DNA from 2 places in the Microbacterium sp. GW821-FHT01D02 genome. Region 1 is predicted to be linked to the other one. Evidence: predicted binding sites of a transcription regulator. Region 1 holds the regulator's gene; the other holds the start of a gene.

Region 1 (4,207 bases):
CGAGGTCTCCGACCGCGGCATCCGTGGACGACTCGACCAGGAAGTGCAGGGCCATGATCAGTGGCTGCGGAAGCGGTCGCGGAGCTTGGAGAAGAGGCCCTGCTGGAACTGGGCCAGCTGCGGATCCGGCGCCTTGGTCTTCTTCGCGAAGTCCTCGATCAGCGCCCGCTGCGCGGAGTCCAGCCTGGTCGGGGTCAGTACCTGCACGCCCACCCGCAGGTCGCCGCGCTGGGTGCCGCGGAGCGGGGTGATGCCTCGGCCCTTGATGGTCAGCACGTCTCCGGACTGCACGCCGGCGCGGATCTCGAGGTCGACTTCGCCGTCCAGCCCCTGGATCGTGGTCTCGGTGCCGAGGATGGCATCCGTCATCGACACCTCGAGCGTGGCGAGCAGGTCGTCGCCCTCACGGCTGAACGCCGGGTGCGCGTTGACGGTGACCTCGACGTACAGGTCGCCGTTCGGGCCGCCGGCCTTGCCGACCTCTCCCGAACCGGGCAGCTGCAGACGCAGGCCCGTCTCGACGCCGGCGGGGATGTCGAGCGACACGGTGCGGCGCGAGCGCACACGACCCTGTCCGCCGCAGGTGCCGCAGGGGTACGGGATGGTCGTGCCGTAGCCCTCGCACGTGCCGCAGGGCTGCGAGGTGACGACGTTGCCGAGCAGGCTGCGCACCTGGCGCTGCACGTGACCGGAGCCGCCGCAGATGTCGCACGTGACCGGCGAGGTGCCCTCCTGGCAGCACGACCCCTGGCAGGTCTCGCACAGCACGGCGGTGTCGACCTCGATGTCCCGGTGGGCGCCGAACACGACGTCGCCCAGGTCGAGCGTCACGCGGACGAGGGCGTCCTGACCACGCTCGCGGCGCGAGCGCGGACGCGCGCCGCGACCGCCGCCCTGCGCCGCCCCGAAGAAGGTCTCGAAGATGTCCCCGAAGCCGCCGAACCCGCCGAAGTTGCCGGCCGCGCCGTCTCCGCCGCCCATGTCGTAGCGACGACGGGACTCGTCGTCGCTGAGCACGTCGTACGCGTGCGTGACGAGCTTGAACTTCTCCGCAGCGTCCTCTCCCGGGTTCACATCCGGGTGCAGCTGCCGCGCCAGGCGTCGATACGCCTTCTTGATCTCGTCGGTGGAAGCGTCTCGGGACACCCCGAGAACCTCATAGTGGTCCGCCACAATCGCCCTTCTGCGTGTGTCCTGGTGGCGACCGCGTCAGCGGCCGGCCTCGTCTTCGTCGAGCATCCGCGACAGGTAGCGGGCCACGGCCCGTGCTGCGGCGAGGTTGCTCGGGTAGTCCATGCGTGTCGGCCCCATCACGCCGACGCGCGCCGTGCCGCTGGGCGCGGCGTAGTTGCTGGCGACGATCGATGCCTCGCCGAGCCCGAACGGAGCGTTCTCCGTGCCGATGCTCGCCGCGAGCCCATGCTCGTCGGTCACCATCTCACTCATCAGCCGCAACAGCGTCACCTGCTCCTCGATCGCCTCGAGGAGCGGATGGATGCTGCCGCGGAAGTCCTGTTCCCGCCGCGCGAGCGTCGCGGCGCCCGCCATCACGAGACGCTCCTGCCGGAAACTGCCGAGCTCGTCCATGACGACGCCGGCGATCGCGCGCAGCACGAGGTCCTTCGGCGTCTCCTCCGCGGAGAGCAGCGCCTGGAGACGGTCGGAGGCTTCGCCGATCGCCTGCCCGGTGATGAGCGCGGACAGACGCGCGCGCAGCACGGCCATCTCGGTGTCGTCGATCATCTCGGGGAGGACGGCCATGCGCTGCGACACACCGCCGGCATCGGTCACCAGCACGATCAGGAGTCGGTTCGGCGCGAGAGCCACGAGCTCGACGTGCGTGACGTGGGCGCGGGCGAAGGACGGATACTGGGCGAGCGCGACCTGTCCGGTCAGCTGCGTCAGCACGCGCACGGTGCGCACCATCAGGTCGTCGAGGTCGGCCGGCTCGCCGAGGAACGATTCGATCGCCGAGCGCTGGGCCGACGAGAGCGGACGCAGCTGGGCCAGGTGGTTCACGAAGACGCGGTAGCCCTTGTCGGTGGGCACCCGGCCGGACGAGGTGTGCGGAGCCGTGATGAGCTCCTCGTCCTCGAGCAGAGCCATGTCGTTGCGGATCGTCGCCGCCGAGACGCCGAAGGAGTGCCGGTCGACGATGGAGCGGCTGCCGACGGGTTCGTGGGTCTCGACGTAGTCCTGCACGATCGCGCGGAGAACCTGGAGTCCTCGCTCTGTGACCATCGCCTTCCCTCCCGCTGGCACTCGGACGTTCAGAGTGCCAATCCTACCCCGTGCAGCTCGGGATTCTCCGTACTGGGCGGGCGACCCTAGGATGACGCTCATGACCACCTCTCCCCAGGCCTCCCTGTCGAGCGGCTTCGTCCGCGGCTCCGAGGAGGACGGGATCGTCCGCTATCTCGGCATCCCCTATGCGGACGCGCCGTTCGGGGAGAACCGCTTCCGAGCCCCGCAGCCCGTCACCGCCTGGCACGGGGTCCGCGAGGCGACGCAGTTCGGGCCCACTCCGCCCCAGGTTCCCTACGCGGGTGCGATCGGCGAGCTCCTGGGCTCCGTGCGCATCGAGGGCGACGACATCCTGACGGCGAACGTGTGGGCGCCGTCAGGAGCATCCGCCGCTCCCGTGCTGCTGTGGATCCACGGCGGGGCGCTCGAGCGCGGTACCGCCGCGCTGCCCCTCTATGACGGCACGGTCTTCGCGAAGGCCGGGATCGTGTTCGTCTCGATCAACTACCGCCTGGGGTCCGAGGGGTTCTCGGTGCTCGACGGCGCACCCCGCAACCTCGGCCTCCGCGACGCCGCCGCCGCGCTGGAATGGGTGCATCGCGAGATCGCGGCGTTCGGCGGCGATCCCGAGCGGATCACCGCGATGGGCGAATCCGCCGGCGGGGCGATCGTCGCCGGTCTTCTCGCTCGTGACGACTCGAGGGCGCTGATCGGCCGGGCCATCATCGAGTCCGGACCGCTCCGGGCGCAGACCGCGAAGAAGGCGGGACGCGTGACGGCGCAGCTCGCGAAGCGGCTCGGTGTGCGGGCCGATCGCGACGCGTTCGCCGCCCTCACGCCCGAGCAGCTGCTCGATGCCCGGAAGGCGCAGTCGGCGGGGTCCTCCCCTCTCGGCGGGGCACCCGGGTTCCAGTTCGCGATCGACCCCGACAGCCTCCCGCGTTCCCCGCATGAGGTGCTCGGCGGGATCGACACGCCGCTGCTGATCGGCAGCAACACCGATGAATACCGGCTCTGGTTCCCGCCGGAGGCTCTCGCCGGGATCAGCGAGCTCAAGCTGCAGGCGGCCCGGCTCCTCTCACGGATCCCGCGCCGAGCGGTCTCCGCGTACCGCCGCGCGTTCCCGGGGGCCGGCACCGGCGAGGTGTTCGGGCAGCTCGTGACGGACATGATGCTGCGCGCGCCGCTGAGCCGCGTCGCCGCCGCGCGACCGGAGACCACCCACGTCTACGAGTTCGCCTGGCCGAGCCCGGTGCGGGATCTGCGCGCCGCGCACGCGTTGGAACTGGGATTCGTCTTCGACCGCCTCGGCGATGAGGAGGCGAGGCGCATGGCCGGACCGGACGCGCCGCGGGAGCTCGCCCGCGAGATGAACGCGGCCTGGGTGCGCTTCGTCACCCAGGGCGACCCCGGCTGGCCCGCGTACGGAAGCGGGCGGCTGACGCGTCTGTTCGACACGGACAGCCAGACCGTGCCGCAGCGGCGGACCGCCGGGATGGATCTGCTCCCCGGCTGATGCGGAGCGCGCTCAGTCGGTGAGCTCGCGCACCACCGCGTCGGCGAGGAGCCGTCCGCGCAGGGTCAGCTGGATGCGCCCCTGTACCGCGGCCACCGGGTCGACGAGCCCGTCGGCCATCAGTCCGGCGACGCGGCTCCGATTCGTGACCGGGACCTCCTCGACGGCGATCCCCTCGCGGATGCGGCTGAGCAGCAGGATGCGCTCGAGCGTGCGCGACTCGTTGTCCGGTCGCTCCGTCCCCGCGGCGGGGGATTCGGATGCCGCGAGCCGCTGCGCGTACGCCGCCGGGTGCTTCACGTTCCACCAGCGCAACCCGGCCATATGGCTGTGCGCTCCGGGACCGAAGCCCCACCAGTCGCTCCCGCGCCAGTAGGCGAGGTTGTGCCGGGAGCGCTGCTCAGGCGTGCGTGCCCAGTTGCTGACCTCGTACCAGTCGAATCCGCC
Region 2 (4,207 bases), on a different contig from region 1:
GGACGTGTTCGACGGCGAGACGGTGAGGATGCCCGCACCGGCGTTGCCGTCGAGGATGAGCTTCGTGACGCTCGACGACGCGGCGCCGACCATCGCGGTGATGCCCGCGTTCTGCAGGTTGGTGATCGAGGTCTCGTAGGCCTTGTTGTCGAGGTCGCCCTCGTCGGCCGTGGTGAGGTCGATGGTCACCCCAGCGTCGGCCTCGTTGATCTGGTTGACGGCCAGCTGGACACCGGCCTCCATCGGCGCTCCGAGGAACGCGAGCGTGCCGGTCGCGGGAAGCATCGAGCCGAGCTTGAGCGTCAGGTCGACGGCCGGCTTCTCACCACCCTTCGACGGCTCCGCGTTCGGCGTGCTCGCGCAGCCGGAGATGACGATGGCGGATGCGCTGATAAGTGCGATCCCGGCGAAGACCTTCGCGGTGCGCGAGCCCTTCAATGCGTTCATGATGCTCCCTTGCGTAACTGAACGTGGATTGTGACCACAGTCGGGTGCTCTAACACTAGGGCGTGATGCCCGCGCACAGGGGTGGCAAGTATCTCGGTGCGTTAACGATCCGACACCGGGTTCTCCAGCCCTGGAAAGGGCCGGTCAGACCAGATCGGGCCTCGGGGTCCTGCGCCCTCGGCGGGCGGCGAGGAACAGGTCGACGAGGAAGACGGCGATGGCGATCCAGACGATCACGAACCCCGCCCACCGCGCTGCCGGCATGGGCTCGTGCAGGACGACGACGCCGATGAGGAACTGCATCACCGGGGTGATGAACTGGATCATGCCGATCACGGTGAGGTTGATCCGTCGGGCGCCCGCGGCGAAGAGCAGGAGCGGGACGGCGGTCGCGACACCGGCGAAGGCGAGCAGCACGCCGTGCGCCCAGCCGTTCGCGCCCATCGTGATCCCGGTCGTCTGGCGACGACGATCAGCTGCACGACCGCCATCGGGATCAACCAGAAGGACTCGAGGGTCAGACCGCTGACCGCGTCGACCGCCGGACCGATCTTCTTCTTGATGAGCCCGTAGACCCCGAACGACGCCGTCAGCGAGAGCGCGATCCACGGGAAGTCGCCGTACGCGACGACGATCACGACCACGGCGAGGGCCGCGATCGCGATGGCCGCCCACTGCAGCCGCCGGATGCGCTCCTTCAGCACGAAGACTCCGAGGAGCACGGTGGTGATCGGGTTGATGAAGTAGCCCAGGCTCGTCTCCACCACGTTGCCGCTGAGGGTCCCGATCAGGAACACCTGCCAGTTGATGTAGATCAGGAGGCCGGCGAGCGCGGTCCAGCCCAGCAGCTTCGGCTGACGAAGGATCGCCCGGAACGCGGCCCAGCCGCGCATGACCGTGAGCAGCAGGAGGCAGAAGACGAACGACAGCAGCACGCGCCAGGCGACGACCTCCCACGGCCCGGTGGGCACGAGCAGGAGGAAGTAGAGCGGCAGCACGCCCCAGAGGAGGTAGGCGGATCCGGCGTAGGCGACTCCGGCGGACGGGGTGGCGCGGGTCGTCTCGGGGGTCACCGCACAACACTATGCCCGCGCCACGGGCGCAGAGTTCTCCCCTCCAGGCTCCCCGCCGAGTTTGGCAGGAAACGGATGCCGGGTGGCGGAACGCAGAAGGGGGCTCGGATGCCGAAGCATCCGAGCCCCCTTCGAGGACCTCAGCAGATCAGCGGACGACGACCGCGAGGACGTCGCGAGCCGACAGGACGAGGAACTCGTCTGCGCCGAACTTCACCTCGGTGCCGCCGTACTTGCTGTAGAGCACGCGGTCGCCGACGGCGACGTCGAGCGGAACACGGTTGCCGTTGTCATCGATACGGCCGGGGCCGACCGCCACGACCTCGCCCTCCTGGGGCTTCTCCTTGGCGGTGTCGGGGATGACCAGGCCACTCGCGGTGGTCTGCTCGGCCTCGACCTGCTTGATGACGATGCGGTCCTCGAGCGGCTTGATGGAAACCGACACGGTCTACCTCTTCTTTCTTGACGCTGACACGAAAGACTTGTTCGCACTCTCAACCCGAGAGTGCTAATGCCAGTGTAGGCGGTCGGCTGGCACTCATGCAATGCGAGTGCCAGTGCGTCGCCGCCGCTCGGTCCGCCGCGCGGGGGAATTAGGCTGAGGGCGTGGAGATGTCCGAGCTGCGTGCCCTGCTGACCCCTGCCGGTCTCGAGCTGCTCGACGCACTCGACCCGATCGAATCGACCGCCGACGTCGCCCGCGCCGTCTCCCGGCTGCGCGCCGCCGGGCACGCGCCCGATCTCGTCTCCGCGGTCGTCGGACAGGCGCACCTGCGGTCCAGGGCCGCCGCCAAGTTCGGACCGTTCGCCGCGCGCATGCTGTTCACCCGGGCGGGGCTCGAGCAGGCGACGAGGCTCGGCGTGGCGGCACGGCACGCGCAGCGGATCCGCCGTGCGGGATTCACGGACGTCGCCGACCTCGGCTGCGGCATCGGCGGCGATGCGCTGGCCTTCGCGGGCGCCGGGCTCGACGTGCGGGCGGTCGACGCCGACGAGGTCACGGCCGCGATCGCGGCGTACAACCTCGCCCCCTTCGGCGAGAACGCGGTGGTGCGTCACGACACCGCCGAGAACGCGTTCGCCGCTCTCGATGACACCGGCACCCGCGCCGTCTGGATGGATCCGGCCCGGCGCACGTCGGGGCACACGGAGACCCGTCGCGTCTCCGCCGATGACTACTCCCCCTCGCTGGACTGGGCGTTCGATGTCGCCTCCCGGGTACCGACCGGCATCAAGCTCGGCCCCGCGCACGACCGTGACGCGCTGCCCGCCGACGCCGAGGCGCAGTGGGTCAGCGCCGACGGCAGCGTGGTGGAGCTCGTCGTGTGGAGCGGTGCCCTCGCCCGGGAGGGTGTGCGGCGTGCGGCCCTCGTGATCCGCGACGACCGCTCCCACGAGCTCACCTCATCGGCGGACGCCGCGGACGAGCCGGTGCGCGAGCTCGGCGCATTCCTGCACGAACCCGACGGAGCGGTCATCCGCGCCCGTCTGATCGGCGACGTCGCCCGGAGCCTCGATGCCGGGATGCTCGACGAGCACATCGCGTACCTGACGTCGGATGCGGCGCTGACGAGCCCGTTCGTGCAGTCGTTCCGCGTGCGCGAGACCCTGCCGGCGAACCCCAAGGCGATCAGCGCCGCGCTGAAGGCGCACGGCATCGGCCGCCTCGAGATCAAGAAGCGCGGGGTCGACGTCGACCCGGCGGCGTTCCGGAAGAAGCTGACGCTGCGCGGCGATCAGGAGGCGACGCTGATCCTCGCGCGCATCGGGGATCGACGGACGGCGATCCTCGCCGATCGGGTGCCCGCCGCGGGGTGATCCGCCTCAGTCGTCCGTGCCGGCGCCGGGGACGCGGATCTCGATCGGATCGCCGGGCTCCCCCTGCACCACGACGGTCTCCCCCGGAGCGACCTCGGCCAGCGATGTCGCGTTCGTGACCGTCACGAACGGAGCCTGCTGGCCCGTGAACCGCAGGTCGATGGCGGAGACGCCGGTCACCCCGCCGGTCGGATCGAGATCGACCACCTGCACGTCGAGTCCTTCCTGCAGGGCGGCCTCGAAGGGTTTGCATGCCACTCCACCACCGGCATCCACGATCAGGCACCGCTGCGTCGCGCCCTGCTCGGTGAGACGGTCGGCCGACCACACCGGCGCCGAACGGAAACGGCCGACGAGCGTGAGCCCGAGGCTGTACCCCTCCGCGGCCAGCTCCCCGGCCCTCTCGCGTTCGGCGTCGGCGAGCCCGTCGGTCGAACCGAATCCCGGACCCCAGCGCTGGAGACCGACCATGGGCTCCCCGTCAGCGGTGAGGAACATCGTGGCGCCGACATTCACGTCGAACCACCCTCCCTCGGCGTCGCCCTCCTCCGCCGGCAGCGGCAGGAACGCGGACATCCCGACCTCCTGCTCCTCCGAGGTCCGGCAGTCCGCCTGGGATCTCTCACCGACGTCGAGCACCAGGCAGTGGACCTCACCCGCCTTCCTCGTCGCGTACCAGACGAGGGCGTCGTCGTTCTGCGCGATCGCACGCACCGAACCGGGGTCGTAGGTCGACGCGCCGAGCTCGGCACGACGCTGCTGCTGCTCGGCGCTCAGCGGGATGCTCGCGGGCTGCGGGGAGAAGAGGGCCCCGCCGGCGCCGATGCCGATCGCGAGCAGGAGGACGGATCCCACGACCGCGGCCTTCG

Evidence for each region. The regulator HrcA, encoded in region 1, represses chaperone genes, less so after heat shock. The targets are predictions, from matches to a motif close to TTNGCACTCGNNNNNNNCGAGTGCNAA.
Region 2: the regulator HrcA is predicted to act here: its motif matches at 2,052-2,078, upstream of groES (co-chaperone GroES).

What each region holds. Positions count from the first base shown of each region.
Region 1 covers NZ_JBWKXB010000003.1:218,515-222,721, reverse strand. The annotation lists gene AC07VM_RS14560 (16S rRNA (uracil(1498)-N(3))-methyltransferase) at 1-55, opposite strand, end outside; gene dnaJ (molecular chaperone DnaJ) at 58-1,173, opposite strand; gene hrcA (heat-inducible transcriptional repressor HrcA) at 1,210-2,241, opposite strand; gene AC07VM_RS14545 (carboxylesterase/lipase family protein) at 2,342-3,760, shown strand; gene hemW (radical SAM family heme chaperone HemW) at 3,773-4,207, opposite strand, start outside.
Region 2 covers NZ_JBWKXB010000002.1:273,302-277,508, forward strand. The annotation lists gene AC07VM_RS10040 (ABC transporter substrate-binding protein) at 1-447, opposite strand, end outside; partial or broken gene rarD (EamA family transporter RarD) at 592-1,520, opposite strand; gene groES (co-chaperone GroES) at 1,669-1,965, opposite strand; gene AC07VM_RS10055 (class I SAM-dependent methyltransferase) at 2,133-3,338, shown strand; gene AC07VM_RS10060 (hypothetical protein) at 3,345-4,207, opposite strand, start outside.